DNA from 4 places in the Blastococcus sp. Marseille-P5729 genome. Region 1 is predicted to be linked to each of the others. Evidence: riboswitches for the same ligand, from Rfam matches in the RefSeq annotation. Region 1 holds a riboswitch; each other region holds the start of a gene.

Region 1 (5,525 bases):
ACCAGGCCGCCGCCCAGCAGCACGGTCGAGACGTACGGCTCGAGCACGAGAGCCTTGCCAAACTCCTCCAGGACCACGGCGACCTCGCCGAAGCCCATGTCTGCGCCGCCGTACTCCTCGGCGAAGGGAAGCGCCAACGCGCCGAGCTCGGCGTACCGGCCCCACATGTCGTCGCTGTAACCCGGCTCCGAGGCGAGAATCGCATCGCGCTTCTCGGCGTCGTAGCGTTCCTTCATCATGCGGCCGACCGTCGAGGCGAGCTCGCGCTGCTCATCAGTGAGTTCGAGATCCACTTTGAATACTCCTAGTGTCTGTGTCGTCGGTCGGCTCAGAGGCCGAGAATGGCCTTGGAGATGATGCCGCGCTGCACCTCGGACGAACCGCCGTAGATGGTGACCTTGCGGTAGTTGAAGTAGGTCGGCAGCGCGTCGACGGCGCCCTGCGGAACCGGCGAGAAGCCCTCCGGAGTGTCGTAGTCGTCGCGGAAGTACAGCCCATCCGGGCCGAGAACGTCGACGAGCAGCTCGGTGATCTCCTGCTGCAGCTTCGAGCCGACGAGCTTGAGCACCGACGAACGCGGATCGGGCTTGCCCGAGCCGGCAGTCTGCGTCGACAGGATGCGCATCTGGGTCATCTCCAGCGCCTGCAGCTCGACCTCGACCTTGGTCAGGCGCGCCGCGAACAACGGATCCTCGAGGAGGGTGCCCTTCTTGGTACGGGTGTTGCGAGCGAACTCCTTCAGGCGGGCGATGCGGGTCTTGGAGACGCCGACCCGCGCAATGCCCGTGCGCTCGTTGCCCAGGAGGAACTTCGCATAGGTCCAGCCCATGTTCTCCTCGCCGACGAGATTCTCGACGGGGACCTCGACGTTGTCGAAGAACACCTCGTTGACCTCGTGACCGCCGTCGATCAACTGGATCGGGCGGACCGTCACCCCAGGGGACTTCATATCGATCAGCAGGAACGAGATGCCCTGTTGCTTCTTCACCTCGGGGTTGGTGCGCACGAGCATGAAGATCCAGTCGCCGTACTGGCCGAGCGTGGTCCAGGTCTTCTGGCCGTTGACGATGTAGTGGTCACCGTCGCGGACCGCGGTCGTCTTCAGCGAAGCGAGGTCCGAACCGGCGTCCGGCTCGGAGAAGCCCTGCGACCACCAGATGTCCAGGTTCGCGGTCTTCGGCAGGAAGCGCTCCTTGATCTCCTGCGAGCCGAAGGTCGCGATGACCGGGCCGACCATCGAGGTGTTGAAGGCGAGCGGGGCAGGGACGTTGGCCAGCTCCATCTCCTGCAGCCAGATGTGCCGCTGCACGGGGGTCCAGTCCTGACCGCCCCACTCGACCGGCCAGTTGGGGACCGCATAGCCGTGCTTGTTCAGGATCTGCTGGGTGGTGACGATCGGTTCCTTGCTGTCGATCTCACCCCGGGCGTTCATCTCACGGATCTCCTTGGGGATCTCCGTGCGATAGAACTCGCGCATCTGCTCGGCGAACTCGCGCTCTTCCTTGCTGTACAGCTGGTCCATGGATTGGCTCCTGAGTCTGGACGTCGTCCTGGTTGTGGGGCGCCCGCCGACGAGGGGCCGATCGTGCGCGCTCCTGACCGAATCGTATTCGGTTTGATCGCTGCCGTCGCCCCCGGGTGAGCCAATCCACGCCTGGCCACGTTGCGGGCGGCGACGTTGTGAGTACTATTGCTGCGGGTCAAGAGCTCCAGCGTCAAGCCCCGGCTCGCTGGACGGCAACCCTCGCGATGCGGTGGGGTGCCCCGGGTGACGACCTGGTCGGGCACGATGACGTGCCCGGCAAGCGCAGCGCCCGCGAGGGCAGAAGGAGTCAGACGTGGCGACGACGTTCTACGCCGTACGACGCTTCACCATTGACTACGGCCGGCTCCGCACCACCTGTTCCTGACCCGCGCGTCTGACGGTCCCGGCAGTCGCTCTACGTCCGCTCGACGTCCGTCGATCGCAGGCTGAGCCGCTGCACGTTCGTCGACGCTGGCCGTAGGCCGGTAGGGACGGCGGTGTTCGTCGGCGTTCGGCCCGCGCCCCGTCGAGGACCTGCGCGGCACCGCCCGTGGTTCCGTCAACTGGCACCCGGCGGCGTCTCCGCGCGCCAGCGGGGCTGGTCCCGACGACCGTCCGGAATCCCGCCGCGCACCAACTCGCACCCCTGTTAGACAACCGGCGTACGCCGGTCATCACCGCACCCCTGAAATGGAGGAACGCATGTCCGAATCCGTTCTTGCCCTCGTCGAGATCGTCCCCGCCACCGCGTCGAAGGACGCTGCCGCCGCGCTCATCGAGCAGGCGTCAACCCGTGCCGCCGCCGCCGGAGCCGAGCTGATCGAGGCCGAGGTCACCGCCCCGGCCGACCGCGTCTTCCTGGTCTTCGAGACCGCCGACCTCACCGCTCTCGGCAGCGCCGTCCTCGGCCTGGACGACGTCACCGAGGTCGAAGGGCCCGATCAGGTGCGCCTGGTCGGTGCTGATCTCGAGGACATCAAGGCCGCCCGCCCCGAGGCCGGGTACCTGGTCGAGTGGGACATCCCGGCGCACATCGACATGGACACCTACCTCAGCCGCAAGAAGGAGAAGTCCCCGCTGTACGCCGAGATCCCCGAGGTCTCCTTCCTGCGCACCTACGTTCGCGAAGACGTCGCCAAGTGCCTGTGCCTCTACAATGCCCCCGACGAGGACGCCGTCGTCCGGGCGCGGGAGATCGTCTCGACCCCGATCGACCGGCTGCACGCCCTCGACGTCGCTCCGGTCCCCGGGGGTGCCGGATGAGCGCCGTGACGACGCAGTCCGACATCGGGCTCGTCCGCGCCGCCGCCGATGACCTGCGCGCCCGCGTGGCGGAGTCGGTACGGGCGATCGACTCCGGGGCGACGTCGACGACCGATCTGCTGCGCGAGCTCGGTGAGCGTCACCTGCTCGACCTCGGTGTCGACACGGTCGGCGACCCGCATGAGGCCGCATCGCAAATCGACGGGAGTTCCGAGCTGATCGCGCTCCTGGCCGAGGAGTGCATGAGCAGCGCGTTCAGCCTGTGGGCGCACCGCATGGTGCTGGACTACTTCGCCCGCGGCAACCGCACCGCACTGAACTCCGAGACCTGGACGCTGCTGCGCCGCGGTGAGCGCATCGGCTCGACCGCCATGGCATCGGGCATGAAGGCGCTGGCGGGAATCGAGCCGCTCGGCATCACCGGCCACGTCGAAGGCGACGAGCTGGTCATCGACGGGCAGATCCGCTGGGCATCGAACCTGGTGGACGGCGCGGTCGTGGTGATCCCCGTCGTGCTCGATGACGAACGGCGCATCATCACGTGGTTCCGGGTGGGCGCCCCTGGCGTCACGGTCAACTACGTCGACGGCCTGCTCGCGCTCAACGCAACCGCATCGGCGTCCGTCCGCCTGGAGGGCGCGCGGATCCCGTTGGACGCCGTGCTCAGCTGGGACTTCACCGCCACGGCACGCGCCTTCCGGCCGACCTTCTTGACGCTGCAGTCCGCCTTCTGCATCGGGATCGCGCGACGCGCGCTGACCGAGTCCGAGGCGCTGGTGACCCGCGCGGGCAACGAGGGGCTGCAACAGCGCTACCTCGACGCCCGTTCTGCCCTCGATGAGGTCGCGGACCGCTGGACTCGGCTCGGGTCTGACCTGTCGGCGAGCCCGTTGGTCGAGTTCGTCCGGCTGCGCCTGGACGCCAGCCTGATCGCCGGTGAGGCAACCCGCCTGGAGGCGGCCCTCGCCGGTGGCCGCGGCTATGTCGCCTCGAGCGGGACCGCACGCCGGTTCCGCGAGGCGGCCTTCCTGCCCGTGCAGTCTCCGTCGGAAGGACAGCTCCGATGGGAGCTCACGTCGCTCGCCTCGTAGGGGTCGAGGTCCGTCTCGGCGGTGAGAAGGTGCTGGACGGCGTCGACCTGACGGTCGAGCGTGGCCGGCAGGTCGCGGTTCTAGGCCGCAGTGGCGCCGGCAAGTCGACGCTGCTGCGGGTGCTGGACGGTGAGATCACGCCGAGCGAGGGCATTGTCGAGCTCACCGCTTCCTCGGGAGAGCAACGACAGGCCGTCGTGTACCAGCAAGCCTTGCTGCTGGACTGGTTGACGGTCCGGGAGAACGTCGCGCTGGGTCTTGGTTTCCAGCGAAACCGGGGAATCGAGCCCGGCCGAATCGACATGCTCCTCGAGCTCCTGGAAATCGCCCACCTCGCCGATCGCTATCCGGACCAGCTTTCCGGCGGCCAGGCGCAGCGGGTCTCGCTGGGGCGGGCGCTCGCCGTCCGGCCGGAGCTGTTGCTGCTTGACGAGCCCTTCAGCGCGCTCGATCCCGCGACTCGCGGGACCCTGCAGGGCTGGCTACGCGAGGAGACGAGACGCGAGGGGCTGACCTCCGTGCTGGTCACCCACGACATCGACGAGGCGCTGCGGCTCTCCGACGAGATCGTGCTGCTCGAGTCCGGACGAGTGCTGCGCCGATGGGACGTCGATCCAGGCAGCCGCGACGAGCAACGTGCAGAGATCCGCGCCGCGTTCGCCGTCGACGACGGAGCCACCAGCGACGCCGATTCGACCGAGGAGGCGCTGACTCATGTCTAAGGGCCGCCCCTCGAGCTACTCGCGGCGGACGGCGCTGCGCCTCGGCGGGCGCATCGCTGCGACGGGCGTGGTCGGTGGCCTGGCGGCCAAGGGCATCTGGGATGCCACCGCCCCCGCGACCGCGTCCGGAGACGAGCAGGCCTCCGCGGTCCGCATCGGCTACCTGCCGATCACCGACGCGTCGGCGCTGCTGGTCGCACACGAGAAGGGATTCCTTGCAGAGCAAGGAATCAGCTCTGCCGATCCGGTGATGTTCCGCAGCTGGGAGGCGCTCGCCCAGGCACTCGCGATCGGGGAGATCGACGTCGCGCACGTGCTGATGCCGCTCGCGGTTCAGCTCCGGCTCGACAAGCGGATTCCGCTCAAGGTCATCGGCTGGGGGCACGTGAATGGCTCCGCCTTGACCGTCGCCAATCAGATCGGCGGCATCGCGGAGCTGGCCGGCAGCACGGTCGCGATCCCCTACTGGTGGTCGATCCACAACGTGGTGCTGCAGCGGCTACTGATCGCCAACGGCCTCACGGCGGTGATCCGCGGGGCGCCGGCCGCCTCGAAGGGAACGGTGCAGCTCGCGGTCATGGCTCCCGCCGACATGGTGCCGGCGCTGGCCGGTGGCCAGGTCAGCGGATTCGTCGTGGCGGACCCGTTCAGTGCGGTCGCCGAGGCGAAGGGCGTCGGTAAGGTCGCGCGGTTCCTTGGCGACGTGTGGAAGGAGCATGCATGCTGCGCCGTGGTCCTCCGCGAGGATCTCATCGACTCGGCTCCTGAGAAGGCGCAGGCCGTGGCCACCGCGGTGGTCAAGGCCCAGGGATGGATCGAACAGAATCGCCCCGGGATGGGCGCGCTGCTCGGTGACGGAAAGTACCTGCCGCAGCCCGCGACCGCGGTGCAGCGGGTCTTCAGCCGAGAGGCCACGGAGTACGC
Region 2 (5,525 bases), on a different contig from region 1:
GTTCGCTCCGCTGCCGCAGGCGGCGAGCGCGAGGCTCGCGGCGGTCAGCAGCGCGGCGGGGACGAGCAGGTGCCGGCGTCCCGGTCGTGGGGTGTTCATCGTGGTGCTCTTTCGGTAGCGGTGGTCGGTGAGGGGAGTGGTGGGAGAGCGGTCAGCGGTGGTCACGACGCGGCGGCCGCGGGATCGTTGGCCAGCGCCGACCAGCGCTCCGCGGGGGTGGCCGCGGGCAGACCGAGGTTGTCGCGCAGGGTGGCGCCGGGGGTGTAGTCCGCGCGAAGGGCGCCGCGCTCCTGCAGGAGCGGGACGACCTTGTCGACGAACGGATCCAGCCCCGCCGGGACGATGTGCGGGACGAGGATGAATCCGTCGCTGGCCCCGGCGAGAACGAACTGGTCGAGCTGGTCGGCAATGGTCGCCGGGCTACCGACGAACAGCCCGCGGCTGGTCACCTCGACGATCAGCTCGCGGATGCTCAGGTTCTTGGCCTCGGCGAGCTCTCGGTAGCGGCGGGCGGTATCGAGCACGCTGTCGACCTGGCGGGCGCGTCCCTGGATGATGGAGATCGACTCGACGTCGGGATCCTCAGCCGGCAGCGGGCCGTCGGGGTCGTACGACGAGAGGTCCCGGTTCCATACTTGCTCCAGGAGCAGGATCGCGGTCTGCGGGCTCACCTGCTGGAACCGCACCTCGCGAGCGATCTCGGCCGCCTCCGCGTCGGTGTCGCCCAGGATGAACCCGACGCCTGGCAGCACCTTCAGGTCGTCGGGCCGGCGGCCGTACCGCACGGCGCGCGCCTTGACGTCCTTGGTGAACGCGATCCCTTCGTCGAGCGTCCCGTGCCGGGTGAAGATCGCGTCGGCGAACTGGGCAGCCGATTCCCTGCCGTCGCTGGAATCCCCAGCCTGGAGGATGACTGGATGCCCTTGCGGGCTGCGCGGGACGTTGAATCGGCCGGAGATGGCGAACTGCTTACCGTTGTGCTCGAACGCGCCGGCGTGGCCGTCGCGCAGGAACGCGCCGGACTCCTTGTCCGCCGCGATGGCGTCGGGCGCCCACGAGTCCCAGAGCTCGCGCGCGGTCTGTACATGCTCCCGCGCCCGCTCGTAGCGCTCCGCGTGCGGCAGGAATCCGCCGCGGCGGAAGTTCTCGCCGGTGAACGCGTCGGAGCTCGTGACGACGTTCCAGGCGGCTCGCCCTGCCGAGAGGTGGTCCAGGGTCGCGAACTGGCGCGCCACCTCGTACGGCTCGTTGAAGGTCGCGTTGATGGTGCCGGCCAGGCCGAGATGCTTGGTGACTGAGGAGAGTGCCGCGAGGACGGCGAACGTATCGGGCCTCCCGACGACGTCCAGGTCGTGGATCAGCCCGCGCTGCTCGCGCAGCCGGAGTCCCTCGGCGAGGAAAAAGAAGTCGAACTTGCCGCGCTCGGCGGTCCGCGCGAGGTGCTCGAACGACGAGAAGTCGATCTGGCTGCCCGACGCCGGATCACGCCAGACGGTCGAGTTGTTGACGCCGGGGAAGTGCGCGCCGAGGATGATCTGCTTGCGTGGATTGCTGGTGCTCATGAAAGTGGTTCCCTTTCCCTTAGGCGATCGCGGCGTAGCGGTTGACCGCTACGGGGAGCCCGAGATGATCGCGGAGGGTGGTGGTCTCGTAGGTGTGGCGGAACGCGCCGGCCGACTGGAGAGCGGGGACGACGCCGCGGGTGATCGCGACGAGGTCGTCTGGTAGCACCGCGGGTCGCAACCGGAACCCGTCCAACCCGGCGTCCGCCCAGTCGACGAGCAGCGTTGCCAGCTGGTCGGGGGTAGTCGCGAGGATCGCGGCGTCGGAACGGAGCTTCTCGCCCGCGGTGTCGTCGAGGCGGCGCAGGCGGTCACGGGCGTCCTTCTCGGTGTCGCCCAGGACGACCAGCAGGTCTGCGTTGATCAGCAGCGGCGTACTGGTGCGGCCGACCGCTTGTTCGGCCGCGCGGACCTGCCCGATCAGGGCGGGCACGTCGTCGATGCCCTGCGGGGTGACGAAGACCAGGTCGGCGCCGCGAGCGGCCAGCTCGTAGGGGATATCGGCGTGCGCGAGAGCCGTCACGACCGGCTGGCCCTGCGGCGGGCGCGGTGTGATGGACGGGCCCTTGACGCTGAACTTCGACCCCTCGAAATCGATGTAGTGCAGCTTGTCGCGGTCGATGAAGCGGCCGGTCGCCTCGTCGCGGATCTCGGCGTCGTCCTCCCAGCTGTCCCACAGCCGGCGGACCACCTCGATCGAGTCGGCCGCCTCGTCGAACAGCTCGCGGATGGCCTGGCGGGAGTCCTCCTGGGTGGCCCAGTTTCGGTCGAGCTCGGGGATGTCGCGGCGGCCGAAGTGTGCGGCCTCGTGGGCGCGGCCGGAGACCTGCACCCGCCATCCGGCGCGGCCGCGGCTCGCGAAGTCCAGGGTGGCGATGGACTTGGAGATGTGGAACGGCTCGGTGTGGGTGGTGGTGACGGTGGGGACCAGGCCGATCGAGGAGGTGATGGGCCCGAGCGCCGCCGCGATCAGCGAGGCGTCGAGGCGCCCGCGTACCTGGTCGGTGCGGTGGTCGGGCGGCCCGCCGAAGTGGTCGGACTGGATGCCGAGGGAGTCCTCGATCGTCACGAAGTCGAGCAGGCCGCGCTCGGCTTCGGTGACGAGCTCTGCCCAGTAGGCGGTTGTGAACAGGTCGGCAGGACGGGCTCCGGGCTCACGCCAGGCGGCCGGATGCCACCCCGCGCCGTCGAGCGCGACAGAGAGGTTGATGTGTTCGGAGGAAGCGGACGGCGGGGTCGCCGGATTGTTGGACATGCGTGGAAGCACCTCAAGGTAGGAAGGCACATCACCGCTGCGTAAGGAATGCAGGAAGATCGCCGAAGCTGCCGAGGCGGCTACGACGAGACGGAACTATCCGTCAGGAGGTGATGTGTGGTGTGTAGGTCGGGCGGAACGCGCTCTTAGCGCGAACAGCGCATGCTGGCGACGAGCGCCAGATCGACGTACAGCCGCCAAGCGGCTTCGTGACCGGTCATCGGTCGTGAATGGGCGGTGCGAAAACCAGACGTGGCGTCCATGGCTGGTTTCTCCTAACCCGCGTGAGCGAACTCGTACTTGCCGGTCGCTGTTGCGATCCGGCCAGGTCTTCACCTGGAGCACCCCACCACGAGGCGGGGGTTGCCGATCGCCGAGCCAGGGCTTCGCGGCGATTCTCGTGACCTCGTTGAAGAGTAAACGAGCCTCGTTTCAGGGGCAAGTCATGTGCCCCAGATCACGGCGGGCGAGCATTCTGCCTACCCTGATGGGGTTGGGCCGCTGCTGATTGCGCGCAACCCCGACGAGGACTCCAGCCTGCCCTGTCTCGTGCGGATCCCGATCGGGCGACGGGATCGGTTCGTGCACGCGTTGATAGAACCACAAGCTTCCGTGTTCGTTCGGCCAGTTGAAACTAGGCCGGGTCGGCGCCAGACTGAGTAGAGACCGAATCCCGGTGCGCGCTGCCATGGACTGTGACTGGGCTCGAGCCGTAAGCAACATCGAGTCCCGGGTGAACCGCCCCGGCGTGTCCGGAGACTTTCTAGCTTGAGACTCCAACGGTTGCTGGGGTCTCGTGGTGAGCGTAGTGAGCGGCCTCTGCCTCGACGGGCGTGAGGTCGTCGCAGTACTCGTGGGGCCGGCGGTGGTTGTACCAGTCCACCCATTCAGCGGTGGCGACCTCGAGGTCGTCGAAGCCCTTCCACGGCCGCTGCTTCTTGACCAGCTCGGTCTTGTAAAGCCCGATGATCGATTCGGCCAGTGCGTTGTCGTAGGACGAGCCCACCGCGCCGGTCGAAGGCTTGATCCCGGCGGCGTCGAGCTTCTCGGAGTAGGCCACGGACAGGTACTGCGTGCCGTGGTCATGGTGCGCAACCAGTCCGGCCAGGTCACGCCCTTCGCGGCCGCGGGTCCAGATCGCCTGTTCAACGGCGTCCACGACGAGCTGGCTGGTCATCGTGGTCGCTACCGACCAGCCCAGGATCCGCCGGGCGTAGGCGTCGATCACGAACGCGGTGTAGCACCAGCCCGACCACGTCGAGCAGTAGGTGAAGTCCGCCACCCAGAGCCGATCGGGTGCTAACGGCCGGAAGCTCCGGTCGACGAGATCCAGTGGCTTCGGCGCCTTCGGGTCGCTGATCGTGGTGCGCTTGGCCTTGCCCCGCACCGCGCCGGCCAGGCCGAGCTCACCCATGAGCCGCTCCACGGTGCAGCGCGCGATCGGCGGCGCATCTGCGGCCCGCTCCCGGTTGAGCGTCAGCCACACCTTCCGCGCGCCGTAGACGCCGTAGTTCGCCGCGTGGACCTCGGCGACCTTCGGCTTCAGTTCCTCGTCGCGCACCTCGCGGGCGGTCGGCTTGCGGTGGCGGTGCTCGTAGTAGGTCGCGGGGGCGATCTTGGCGCCGAGCTCGGTGAGCGCGGCACAGATCGACTCGACACCCCATCGCAGACCGTCATCGTGGCGCTCACCGACGTGCTCGTCGATGTAGCGCACGATCAGCGCTGTGGCCGGTCGAGTTCGGCTGCGAAGAAAACCGACGCGCTCTTGAGAATCGCGTTGGCCCGCTTCAACTCGGCGTTCTCCCGCTTCAACCGCTTCAACTCCGCCGACTCCTCCGAGGTCACCCCGGGGCGCCTGCCGGCATCGACCTCGGCCTGCCGACACCACTTCCGGACCGTCTCCGGCGTCCCGACCCCGAGCAGTTCAGCGACCTTGCTCATCGCCGCCCATTCCGACTCGTGGTCGGCCCGAATCTCGGTGACCATCCGGACCGCCCGCTCACGCAGCTCGGCCGGGTACCTCTTCGACGTACTCCCAGACATGACTCCATCCTTCCCAAGGAACGGAGTCTCTGGACTTGCCGGGGCGGTTCATCGAGATCGTTGCCTGAAAAGGCAACAGGCTCGCGCAAGCCCGATGCGCGAGCGATTCCCTTGAGACCCGACTAGGAATCGTGCCTCACCACCGACGCGCTAATTCGCGACAGATCTCCTGAATATCTGCGGCCGAGGTGTCGGTGCCCTCAACGGTGCGACGCCGCCGGCTGCCGTCGGCTGCGATGAGATGCACCTGTGAACAGGCGCCCGTACTCTGGATGCCAAGGTCACTCGTCCGAACTCGGTTCCAAACCAAGGATTAGGTCATGAATGTGCTGCTCGCGGCGCGCCTTGTATCCATGCGCAATTGAGACGATGTCCGCGTCGGGCGCGAACTTGATCGCCGAACCGAGCGCCGCAATCGCATCCGCAACATCGAGGGATATGTCGGCTCCGACGAGTCGCAGCGCCTGGGCCATGCGGCCGTCTGGCACGTCTGGCACGTCTGGAAGCTTCTCGACATCGAAGGAACCGTCTTTCTTGAAGACTAGGAAGATCTCGTCACCGATCCCCAAGTCCATGTCCTCGAGGAAGCGCTTGATGCTTCCGAATGACGGCTGGTGAGTCTTGTAGGAGAACTTCTGGGGGCCGAGTCTGGACGACAGCTCGGC
Region 3 (5,525 bases), on a different contig from region 1:
TGCCCGTCGAAGCGGACGACGCGGCGCAGCTCGAGGCGCTCGCCGATCTTCGCCGACAGCTCCTGCACGAGCGCCTCGACGGTGGTGCCGTCGATCTCGTGCTTCAGGGCCGCCTCGACCCCGTCGACCTTCGCGGCCGCCAGGGCGTCGACGATCTTGTCACCCAGGGCGATGAAGTCCTCGTTCTTGGCGACGAAGTCGGTCTCGCACAGCAGCTCGATCGCGGTGCCGTCCTTGACGGTGGCCAGGCCGTTGGACGAGGTGCGCGCGGCACGCTTGCCGACGTCCTTGGCTCCCTTGATGCGCAGCAACTCGACGGCCTTGTCGAAGTCCCCGTCGGTCTCGGCGAGCGCCTTCTTACAGTCGAGCATGCCCGAGCCGGTCAGCTCGCGCAGCTTCTTGACATCAGCGGCAGAGAAATTTGCCATGGTGGGCTGTCCCATCTATCCGCGGCTCGCGGATGTAGATCGCAAGTGGTGGTGGAGCCGGGCCGAGACCCGGCAGCGTGGCTACTTGGCTTCTTCGTCTCCGGCCGGGGCGGCGGCCTGCCCGGCGGACTGCTCGGTAGCGGGGGGCTGCGCAGCGGCCTCGTCCGGCTTGGCGCCCTCGAGGATCTCGCGCTCCCACTCTGCCAGCGGCTCGTCCGCGGCGACCTCGTCGCGATTGGGCTTGTCCTCGCCCTCCGCCTTGCCGGTCTGCGAGGCACGCGCCAGCAAGCCCTCGGCGCACGCGTCGGCGATGACGCGGGTCAGCAGGCCGGCCGAGCGGATGGCGTCGTCGTTGCCCGGAATCGGGTAGTCGACCTCGTCCGGATCGCAGTTGGTGTCGAGAATGGCGACGATCGGGATGTTCAGCTTCTTGGCCTCGCCGACCGCGATCTGCTCCTTCTTGGTGTCGACGATCCAGATCGCCGACGGGACCCGGGCCATGTCACGGATGCCACCGAGAGTCTTCGATAGCTTCTCGCGCTCGCGGTCCAGGATGAGCTGTTCCTTCTTGGTCATCACGGTGTCGCCGCCGGTCTCGGCGATCTGCTCGAGCTCCTTGAGCCGCTGCAGGCGCTTGTGCACGGTGCCGAAGTTGGTGAGCATGCCGCCGAGCCAGCGGTGGTTCACGTACGGCATGTTGACGCGGGTGGCCTCCTTGGAGATCGCCTCCTGGGCCTGGCGCTTGGTGCCCACGAACAGCACGGTGCCGCCGTGCGCGACGGTCTCCTTGACGAACTCGAAGGACTTGTCGATGTATGACAGGGTCTGCTGCAGGTCGATGATGTAGATGCCGTTGCGCTCGGTCAGGATGAAGCGCTTCATCTTCGGGTTCCAGCGGCGGGTCTGGTGTCCGAAGTGCACGCCCGAGTCGAGCAGCTGACGCATGGTGACGACGGCCATTGCCGTTCTCCTTCTTCTGACCGTCTCGGCCAAGCACGCCGGACGGTCCTTTTCTATGGTTGTCGGCCCGGCCGGGTTCGGCAGGGCCCCTGGCGCCCCGACTCCACCGGCTCTCGCCGGACCGTAGCTGAGTCGACCCGTGAACGGGTCTGGACGCGCGAAGTCGGCTCGCCGGTCTGCCCCGCACGAACCGCTGGCAAGAATCATACGGGATCGGCCGCGCGTAGGTTCTGCGGGGCAGCGGAGGCGGGCGGGCCGCCGGTCGGTAGCACACCCCGAGGTGGAAAGACGCGGCACGCCGCTCGCCGTCCACACTCCCGTGGATCGTCCACAGCCCAGGCCGGGCCGCGCGACGGCGCGACCGGTACAGCGTTGGATCGCGCCATGACCCGAACCCACCCACTGCGTCGCGCCGCGATCACCCTGCTGATGGCGCTCCTATCGATCGCCGCGCTGGTCGAACGGGCGGACGCGGCGTCCTCGCGCTACGACTGGCCGCTGGCCGGGAACCCGACGGTCTCGAGGGAGTTCGATCCGCCCGACAAGCCGTGGCTCCCGGGACACCGCGGAGTCGACCTTGCGGTGTCGCCCGGCGCCACGGTCCTCGCTGCGGGGGACGGCGTCGTCGCGTTCGCGGGAGAGGTCGCGGGCAAACCGGTCGTGTCCATCGACCACCCCGACGGCATCCGCACGACGTACGAGCCGGTGGTGGCCTCCGTGAGCGCGGGCGCCCCCGTGACGCGAGAACAGCCGATTGGCGTCCTGCAGGCCGCGCATCCTGAGTGCGCAGCGGCGGCGTGCCTGCACTGGGGAGCCCGTCGCGGCGAGCGGTACCTCGACCCGCTGAGCCTGCTGCGACCACGTCGCGTCCGGCTGCTGCCGCTGTAGTAGGGTGTTCCCACAACCATCACGACCGGCTGAGGGACAGGCCCGCTGACGCCGGGGCAACCACCTTCGACACGCAAGATCGAAGGCCGGTGCCAAGTCCTGCGGTAGCCCTCGGGCTGACCGGCAGATGGGTTGCGCCAGGCCGCGGCCGGCGCGATTGCACCTGGTCGATCCGCATGGCGTCGTGCCCTTCGACCGAGAGGTGCCACACCATGACTCAGCAGCACTCCCCCGTGACCCGCGCCGTCCGCGCCGGGCTGGAGTCCGACACCCAGCACGGGGCCGTCGTCCCGCCCCTGCACCTGTCGAGCAACTTCACCTTCGCCAGGTTCGGCGAGCCCCGCCAGTACGACTACACGCGCAGCGGCAACCCGACCCGAGACCAGCTGGGCGGCGCGATCAGCGATCTGGAGGGCGGGGCCGGCGGGATCATCACCGCCACCGGCATGGGGGCCATCACGGTCGTCCTGCACGCGCTGCTCTCCCCCGGCCAGCGGATCCTCGCCCCGCATGACTGCTACGGCGGCACCTGGCGGCTGCTGGACTCGCTCGGCGAGAAGGGCGCTTTCGACGTGGACCTCGTGGACTTCACCGATCCCCGCGCCCTGGACGCGGCGCTCACGGCGCAGCCCGCGCCGAGCGTGGTGTGGATCGAGACGCCGTCCAACCCCCTGTTGCGGATCACCGACGTGGCCGACGTCGCGCGGCGCGCGCACGAGGTGGGCGCCACCGTCGTCGCCGACAACACCTTCCTGTCACCGGTGCTGCAGCGCCCGATCGAGCTGGGCTGCGATGTGGTCGTCCACTCGACTACCAAGTACCTCAACGGGCACAGCGACGTGGTCGGCGGCGCCATCGTCTCGGCGACGCCCGAGCTGCATGAGCAGATGGCCTACTGGTCGAACACGATCGGCATCACGGGCAGCCCGTTCGACTCCTTCCTGACGCTGCGTGGACTTCGTACGCTCGCCCCCCGGATGCGGGCGCACCAGGACGGCGCGGCAGCCGTTGTCGACGCGCTTTGTGCGCACCGGGCGGTCGCGCAGGTGAACTACCCGGGGCTGCCGAGCCATCCGGGTCACGAGATCGCGGCGCGGCAGCAGGATGGATACGGCGCCATGCTGTCGTTCGAGCTCGCCGGCGGCACGTCCGCGGTGCGGGCGTTCCTGGACGGCCTCGCGCTGTTCAGCCTCGCCGAGTCGCTGGGTGGCGTGGAGTCACTCGTGGCGCACCCGGCGACCATGACGCATGCCTCGATGACCGCGGAGGCCCGCGCGGTCGCCGGGATCAGCGACGGGCTGCTCCGGCTCTCGGTGGGTATCGAGGATCCGGCGGATCTGGTCGCGGATCTGACCGCCGCTCTCGATCGGGCGGCCGCGATCGGCTAGGCGCGCGGGTGGGCCTGGTTGAACGCGGCACGCAGCCGCTCGACCGAGACGTGCGTGTAGATCTGGGTGGTGGCCAGCGAGGCGTGTCCCAGCAGCTCCTGCACCGAGCGCAAGTCCGCGCCGCCCTCGAGCAGATGCGTCGCCGCGCTGTGCCGCAGGCCGTGCGGACCGATGTCCGGGGCTCCGTCAACGGCGCTCGCGGCCCGATGCACGATCCGGCGGACCTCCCGCTGGTCGATCCGGCCGCCTCGGACGCCGAGGAACAAGGCGGTCGTCGTCCGGCTGGAGACCAGGCCCGGCCGGCCCTGGCGTAGGTAGCCCTCGAGCGCCGCGCGGGCCGGCGACCCGATCGGCACGCTGCGCTCCTTGTCACCCTTGCCGAGCACGCGCAGCAGCACCCGGGCCGCGTCGTAGCTGTCGAGGTCCAGCCCGACCAGCTCGCTGACCCGGATCCCCCCGGCGTACAGCAGCTCGAGCATCGCGCGGTCGCGCAGCGCCACGGGATCATCGCCCTCGATCGAGTCGACCAAGCCGGCGGCCTGCTCCTGGCTGAGCACCTCCGGCAATGCGCGGCGCGCGGAAGGTGAGGCCAGCCGGGGCCCGGGATCGGCGTCTATCAGACCCTTGGCCGCCGCCCACGAGGTGAACGACCGGGCGCTCGCCGCCCGGCGGGCCAGAGTGCTGCGGGAGGCACCCATGGTGCGCGATTTGGCCAGCCAGGAGCGCAGCACACCTAGGTCGAGTGCGCTCACGGACTCGCCCGACATGCGCACCAGATGATCAAGCAGGCCGCGGACGTCCGAGATGTAGGCCTTGACGGTGTGCGCGGACACCGCACGCTCGAGCGTCAGGCTCCGCTCGTACTGGCCCAGCACGCGGGCCAGATCGTCCGGAAGGTCGAACTCGTCCACTCGCCTACCGTGACCAGCGGTCCCGGCCGCGTCCAAACCGACGCGCCGCCAGCGTCCTGGATCGTTATGTACCGAGCTGGTTAATCCCTAACTGCGGGGGATGAGCCGCCATCGCCCGTCATGCTGCTCGATGAGGCCCATCATCTCGAGCACGATCAGCCCGCGTAGCGCCTCGGAGGCGGAGGTCGCGGCCACGCCGGCGATGGAGTCGGCTGGTACCGCGCGGCGCGCGGGGACTGCATCGAGCAGCCGTTTCAGCCCCGGATCGAGGTCATCACCTACACGGTCGGGCGCGCGCTCGAGCGGCGCGAGGTCGACGCCCGCTGCCCCGACGGCGTCCAGCACGTGCGCGGTGCTGCCGACTGCGATCACCGACTCCTCCCGCAGCATCTGCAGACAGCCGGCCGAGGCGGCCGAGGTAACGGGCCCTGGGACCACCATGACTGCCTTGCCCATCTCTCGAGCGCGAGCAGCCGTCGACCGCGCACCGCTGCGCAGCGCGGCCTCGACCACCACGGTGCCGGTCGAGAGCCCGGCGATGAGCCGGTTGCGGATCAGAAAGCGCTGCTTCATCGGCGCGGCCCCGGGCGGGAACTCGCTGATCAACGCGTGGCGCCGCGCGATCTCGTCGAGCAGGTGCGCGTTTCCCTTCGGGTAGACCCGGTCCACTCCCCCGGCCAGCACCGCGACCGTGACGCCGTTCGCGGCCAGGGCGGCGCGGTGCGCGGCGGCGTCGATCCCGAACGCGCCACCACTGATCACCGCCACCCCGCGCTCGGCGAGACCGTACGAGATCTCCCCCGCCACCAGCTCTCCGTAGCTGCTCGATGCGCGGGCACCGACCACCGCCACGGCTCGCTCGAGCATCGGCGTGAGCGGGGCGCTGCCGCGGACCCACAGCGCCAACGGCGGGACGACCCGCACCTCGCCGCCGGCGGACGCCGCCGCCA
Region 4 (5,525 bases), on a different contig from region 1:
TTCCCTCTCGCTGAGGAGATCCCCTCTGGCCGGGGAAGCCCCGCTAGCAGCGCCACCGCCGGCGCCCCGGGGTCGTCCGAGCAGGCCGGCAGAGTTGTAATGCAGAGGGTTGCACGTGGCCGAAGGAGACGACCCGCCGCGGCACCGGTCCTCGGTGCCGCGGCGGGTCGCAGTGCTGCGATCTGAGGCTACTTCGCGGCGGCGAAGCCGGTCTCGAGGTCGGCGATGATGTCGTCGATGCCCTCGATGCCGACGGCCAGCCGGACCAGGCCCGGGGTGACGCCGGCGGCGATCAGCTCCTGCTCGTTGAGCTGGCTGTGGGTGGTCGAGGCCGGGTGGATCACCAGTGAGCGGACGTCGCCGATGTTCGCCACGTGGCTGTGCAGCTGGAGCGCGTCGACGAACTTCTTGCCCGCCTCGATGCCGCCGGCGATCTCGAACGCGAGGACGGCGCCGGCGCCCTTGGGCGTGTACTTCTGCGCGAGGTCGTAGTACTTCGACGACTCGAGCGAGGCCCAGGTGACGCTCAGGACCTGGTCGTGCTTCTCGAGGAACTCCGCGACCTTGCGGGTGTTCTCCAGGTGCCGCTCGACGCGCAGGCTAAGGGTCTCCAGGCCCTGCGCGATCAGGAAGGCGTTGAACGGCGAGACCGCGGGACCGATGTCGCGTAGCAGCTGCACCCGGGCCTTGAGGATGAAGGACAGGTTGGCGCCGAAGGCCGACCCGACACCGAGGTCGCGGGCATAGACCAGGCCGTTGTAGGACGGGTCGGGCTGGTTGTAGTTCGGGAAGCGCTCGGGGTACTGCGCGTAGTCGAACGAGCCGCCGTCCACGATGACGCCGGCGATCGACGTGCCGTGGCCACCGAGGTACTTGGTGGCCGAGTGGATGACGTAGTCCGCGCCGTGCTTCAGCGGGTTGAGCACGTACGGTGTCGCGATCGTGTTGTCGACGATGAACGGGACGCCGGCCTCGTGAGCGATCGCGCCGATCGCCTCGATGTCGAGGATCTGGCCCGACGGGTTGGCGATCGACTCGCCGAACAACAGCTTGGTCTTCGGGGTGATCGCCGACTTCCAGGACTCGGGATCGGTCGGGTCCTCGACGAAGATCGTCTCGATTCCCATCTTCGGCAGCGTGTGCTTGAACAGGTTGTAGGTGCCGCCGTACAGCGACGGCGAGGCGACGATCTGATCGCCCGCCTCGGCGATGTTCAGGATCGCCAGCGTCTCGGCCGACTGGCCCGAGGCCAGCAGCAGGGCGCCGACACCGCCCTCCAGGGCGGCGATGCGGTCTTCGACGGCTGCCTGCGTGGGATTCGTGATGCGCGTGTAGATCGGGCCCAGCTCGCTGAGGGCGAACCGGTTGGCCGCCTGCTCGGCGTCCTTGAAGACGTATGAGGTCGTCTGGTAGATCGGCAGCGCCCGGGCGCCGGTCTCGTCGAGGGACTGGCCCGCGTGGATCTGCTTGGTCTCGAACGCCCAGTTGTCGGGCTGAGTGCTCATGGGTTAGGTGTCTCCCGTGTGGTTAGGGGTCCTTCACGAATGAAAGAACCCGCGCTTGCAGGCGACCGGATCTGGTCGCTGCCTGGTCTTCACCCGGAGCACCCCACCGCAGGTGGAGGGTTGCCGTCCAGCAAGCCGGGGCTTGTCGCTGGAGCTCATGACCTGCCGACGAATGTACGGCATCTCGCGGATTAGCCCGCGACCGGGTCGCGATCCGAGGGACAGTGGGGCGGCCGCGGCACCTGGACCAGCGGCCGGCCTTACGCAGTAGGCGCTCAGGCGACCTCCGCCCTGTTCGCCCCGAGGTCGGGATGACGTTGTTGTTTTGTTACCGCACGTCAACTGGCGCCGTCAGGGAATGGTTGTAACGTGGCGATCGGTCGTAGTTCAGCAAGTCGGTGGGCGTCAGCCCGCTCGATCCTGGCGCGGACGCTGGTGTTCTGAAGCAGCTGGAGCCGTGTCATGGCAGGACCTGCAGGTAGTGCGGGGCGGAGCAAGACCCGGGCCCGGCAACCCCGCGGGGCCCGACCCAGCATGACAAAACAGGAGTGCACGTGGCACAAGGAACCGTGAAGTGGTTCAACGCGGAAAAGGGCTTCGGCTTCATTGCCGTCGACGGCGGCCAGGACGTCTTCGTTCATCACTCGGCCATCGTCATGGACGGCTACCGCGCGCTCGATGAGGGGCAGCGTGTGGAGTTCGAGGTGACACAGAGCGACAAGGGTCCGCAGGCGGACCAGGTTCGCGTCGTCGGCTGACGAGCCGGCAAGACCAAGATCCAACCGCAAGACCGCGGCCCGGGGGAGCTCGACTCCGCCGGGCCTCGATGTCTTCGCGGCCCGGTCACCGCAGCGGCCCGGCTCACAGCAGCGGGATGAGCGCCGTTGGATCCTCGATGGGCAGCTCCGGATCGACCGTGGCGGTGACCGTCATGTCGCCCATCTGCACACCGCCGCGCATCGTCGTCATGAACGCGGTGTCGGCGGCGTCCCGCCCGGTCGCGATCCGCAGCATGCTGGCGCGCGGCGCCAGCCCGGGGGCATCGACGATCCACCACTGCCCGTCGATGTAGGCCTCAGCCACGGCGTGGAAGTCCATCGGCTGCAGCCCGGGGGCGTAGACCGAGGTGAAGCGGGTCGGCACCGACAGCCCGCGCAGCAGCGTGACCACCAGGTGCGCGAAGTCGCGGCAGACGCCCTGCCGCTGCAGGAAGGTCTCCAGCGCGCCGTCGGTCACCCGCGACCAGCCGCTGAAATACTGCACGTTCTGGTTCACCCACTCGCGGACGGCGTTGACGAGGTCGTGCCCCTGCAGGCCCCCGAACAGCGCGGACGCGCTGTGGAAGAGCTCGTCGGACTCGCAGTACCGGCTCGGGCGGGCGTAGACGAACTCGGCGATGTCGTCATGCCAGGCCGCTCGCGCCTGCCCGTCGACCGTCGCCTGGTACTCGGCGACGAACTGCCCGGTGGGGATGCCGCGGCATACGTGCAGCCGCGTGCCGTCCGCCTCGACCACCTCGGTGAACTCCAGCGGCTGACCCTCCAGGGTCATCGAGAGACTCTCCTCGGCGATGTCCGGGCCGCGTGCGACGGCGATGGACAGCACGAGGTCGGTGGTGTCGACGATCTGCGCGTCGACGTGGGCGGAGACGGTTCGCTGCATGGGCTCCATCCTGCTCCGCCGGGACGAGCCCGTGGGTGTGAGGTCGGCCGCGCGGTCCCGTTACAGCGCCAGTCGGCGGCCGTGGTCGGACAGCGCCCGGAACCCGCCGGCCGCCTGCTCGTACGCCGCCGCCGCGCGCAGTACCAGCGCGTCGTCGTTGCGCCGGCCGATGATCTGCAGTCCTACCGGCAGCCCGTCCGAGAGCCCGCACGGCACGGACGCCGCCGGCTGCTGGGTCATGTTGAAGGCGGCCACATAGGGGCTCCACGTCATCCAGTCGTCCTCGGGCGTGCCTGGCGGGGTGAGCCGGCCAGCCTCGAAGGCGACCAGCGGCATCGTCGGCCCCACGAGCAGGTCGTGCTCGCGGTGGAACTCGCCCATCGCGCGGCCGAGCTCGGCCTTGTAGCCAGACGCCGCGACGTAATCGGCTGCGGTGATGCCGGCGCCACGCTGCGCCATCGCGACCAGGGCGGGGTCGAACCGGTCGCGGGCGGACTCCGGGACAGCGGCGTACACCTTGGCGAGCCCGCCGTGCCACAGCGTGGCGAGGGCGGGCATCACTCCAGAGAGATCTGGGCAGGCGTCGACGACGGTGGCGCCCAGCGAGCGGAAGACGTCGGACGCCGCCACGACCCGCTGACGCACCCCCTGCTGCATCGGGAACGGCAGGTCGAAGTCAGCGGTGAAAGCGATCCGGACGCCGTTCAGGTTGGTGATGTCGGCGTCCGGATCGAAGATCGGTGGGCCGGGCCAGCTGGTGCCGTCGCGTGGGTCGGGATGCGCGATCGCCTGCAGCATGAGACCGACGTCGGCGACCGTGCGGGCCATCGGGCCTTGGTGTGACATCCCCTCGAAGGGGCTGCCCGGCAGCGTGGCGACCCGGCCGTAGGTCTGCTTGATCCCCGCGACGCCGGCGAACGAGGCGGGGATCCGGATCGACCCGGCGCCATCCGAACCGAGCGCGAGCGGTCCGATGCCGGCCGCCAGTGCCGCTGATGCGCCTCCGCTGGACCCGCCGGGGGTGGTCTGCAGGTTCCACGGGTTGCGCGTGATGCCGGTGAGCGGGCTGTCGGTCACGCCCTTGCAGGCGTTGTCCGGCAGCGTCGTCCGCCCGAACAGCACCGCCCCGGCCTCCAGCAGTCGGTCGACCGCCGGACCGTTCTCGGACGCCGGCCCAGGGTCGGTGGTCAGCGATCCCCTGCGGCACGGCAGACCGGCCATCGGGACGTTGTCCTTGATCGAGGTCGGGACGCCGTCGATGGGGCTGAGCGGGCTCCCGGCGCGCCAGCGCTCCTCGGACTGCCGGGCGTGGTCCAGCGCATAGTCGTCGAGGACCGCAGTGAAGGCGTTGATCTTGTCGTTCACCTCGTGCAGGCGGTCGAGGACGCCCCGGGTCGCCTCGACGGGGGAGAGCTCGCCAGCGGCGTACGCCGTGCTCAGCTCGGCTGCGCTCAGGTAGCTGACGTCGTCCATGCCCCCACCTTGCCCTAGCAGACCTGGTGGCACCAGCCATGCGTGTCCTCGGCCCGCCCCAGCTGCACGTCGAGCAGGTGCTGGCGGATCGCCATCGTCTTCTCGCCGGCGCGGCCGCCTCCGACGTCCGTGGACTGGGTGTCGCTGGCGAAGTGGGTGATGGGGGTGATGACCGCGGCCGTTCCGCAGGCGAAGACCTCGGTGACCTGGCCGGAGCGCGCACCAGCGATCAGCTCGTCGAGGGTGATCGTGCGCTCGACCGGGGTGAGCCCGTGCTCAGCCGCGATCGCGAGCACGCTGTCACGGGTGACGCCCTCCAGGATCGTACCGAGACCGGGGGTGAGCAGCTCGCCGTCCGCGGTCACCAGGCAGATGTTCATCGTGCCGGACTCCTCGAGCGACTGCCCGTCCGGATCGAGGTAGAGCACCTGGTCGCACCCGTGCGCGGCGGCCTCCATCTGCGCGGCCAGGCTCGCGGCGTAGTTGCCGCCGCACTTCGCCGCGCCCGTGCCGCCTCGGGCGGCGCGCGTGTAATGCCCGCTGATCCACAGGCGGACGCCGGGAGCCTCACCCTCCTTCTTCTTGAAGTAGGCCTCGGCGGGCGAGGCGATCACCCGGTAGGCGACCTCGTGGGCCGGCCGGACGCCGAGGAAGGTCTCGGTCGCGACCATGAACGGGCGGATGTACAGCGACTCCTCGGTCCGGACCTCGGGAACCCACGCGGCATCCGTGCGCACCAGCTGCTCGATGGACCGCACGAAATCCTCCGCCGGCAGCTCGGGAAGACACAGCCGGCGCGCGGAGGACTGGAACCGGGCGGCGTTGCGATCCGGGCGGAACAGCCACACCGAGCCATCGGTCCGGCGGTAGGCCTTCATGCCCTCG

Evidence for each region. A riboswitch is a leader RNA that binds a small molecule or an ion and turns the genes downstream of it on or off. The one in region 1 is predicted to bind S-adenosylmethionine.
Region 2: another riboswitch for S-adenosylmethionine. It lies ahead of DAA40_RS12405 (LLM class flavin-dependent oxidoreductase); the one in region 1 lies ahead of DAA40_RS06240 (DUF4242 domain-containing protein).
Region 3: another riboswitch for S-adenosylmethionine. It lies ahead of metB (cystathionine gamma-synthase); the one in region 1 lies ahead of DAA40_RS06240 (DUF4242 domain-containing protein).
Region 4: another riboswitch for S-adenosylmethionine. It lies ahead of DAA40_RS11970 (bifunctional o-acetylhomoserine/o-acetylserine sulfhydrylase); the one in region 1 lies ahead of DAA40_RS06240 (DUF4242 domain-containing protein).

The regions. Positions count from the first base shown of each region.
Region 1 covers NZ_OMPO01000001.1:1,256,299-1,261,823, reverse strand. Annotated here, with positions in the region: gene DAA40_RS06250 (acyl-CoA dehydrogenase family protein) at 1-293, opposite strand, end outside; gene DAA40_RS06245 (acyl-CoA dehydrogenase family protein) at 329-1,522, opposite strand; SAM riboswitch class IV at 1,699-1,814, shown strand; gene DAA40_RS06240 (DUF4242 domain-containing protein) at 2,228-2,788, shown strand; gene DAA40_RS06235 (acyl-CoA dehydrogenase family protein) at 2,794-3,879, shown strand; gene DAA40_RS06230 (ABC transporter ATP-binding protein) at 3,852-4,601, shown strand; gene DAA40_RS06225 (ABC transporter substrate-binding protein) at 4,594-5,525, shown strand, end outside.
Region 2 covers NZ_OMPO01000002.1:811,621-817,145, reverse strand. Annotated here, with positions in the region: gene DAA40_RS12415 (ABC transporter substrate-binding protein) at 1-99, opposite strand, end outside; gene DAA40_RS12410 (NtaA/DmoA family FMN-dependent monooxygenase) at 162-1,562, opposite strand; gene DAA40_RS12405 (LLM class flavin-dependent oxidoreductase) at 1,582-2,817, opposite strand; SAM riboswitch class IV at 3,109-3,223, opposite strand; one part of gene DAA40_RS12400 (IS3 family transposase) at 3,581-4,572, opposite strand; one part of gene DAA40_RS12400 (IS3 family transposase) at 4,572-4,860, opposite strand; gene DAA40_RS12395 (sigma factor-like helix-turn-helix DNA-binding protein) at 5,142-5,525, opposite strand, start outside.
Region 3 covers NZ_OMPO01000004.1:72,530-78,054, reverse strand. Annotated here, with positions in the region: gene tsf (translation elongation factor Ts) at 1-428, opposite strand, end outside; gene rpsB (30S ribosomal protein S2) at 510-1,388, opposite strand; gene DAA40_RS15595 (murein hydrolase activator EnvC) at 1,773-2,276, shown strand; SAM riboswitch class I at 2,290-2,410, shown strand; gene metB (cystathionine gamma-synthase) at 2,489-3,664, shown strand; gene DAA40_RS15585 (tyrosine recombinase XerC) at 3,661-4,575, opposite strand; gene dprA (DNA-processing protein DprA) at 4,663-5,525, opposite strand, start outside.
Region 4 covers NZ_OMPO01000002.1:708,735-714,259, reverse strand. Annotated here, with positions in the region: gene DAA40_RS11970 (bifunctional o-acetylhomoserine/o-acetylserine sulfhydrylase) at 189-1,505, opposite strand; SAM riboswitch class IV at 1,552-1,668, opposite strand; gene DAA40_RS11965 (cold-shock protein) at 2,060-2,263, shown strand; gene DAA40_RS11960 (transglutaminase family protein) at 2,367-3,167, opposite strand; gene DAA40_RS11955 (amidase) at 3,228-4,640, opposite strand; gene DAA40_RS11950 (branched-chain amino acid aminotransferase) at 4,655-5,525, opposite strand, start outside.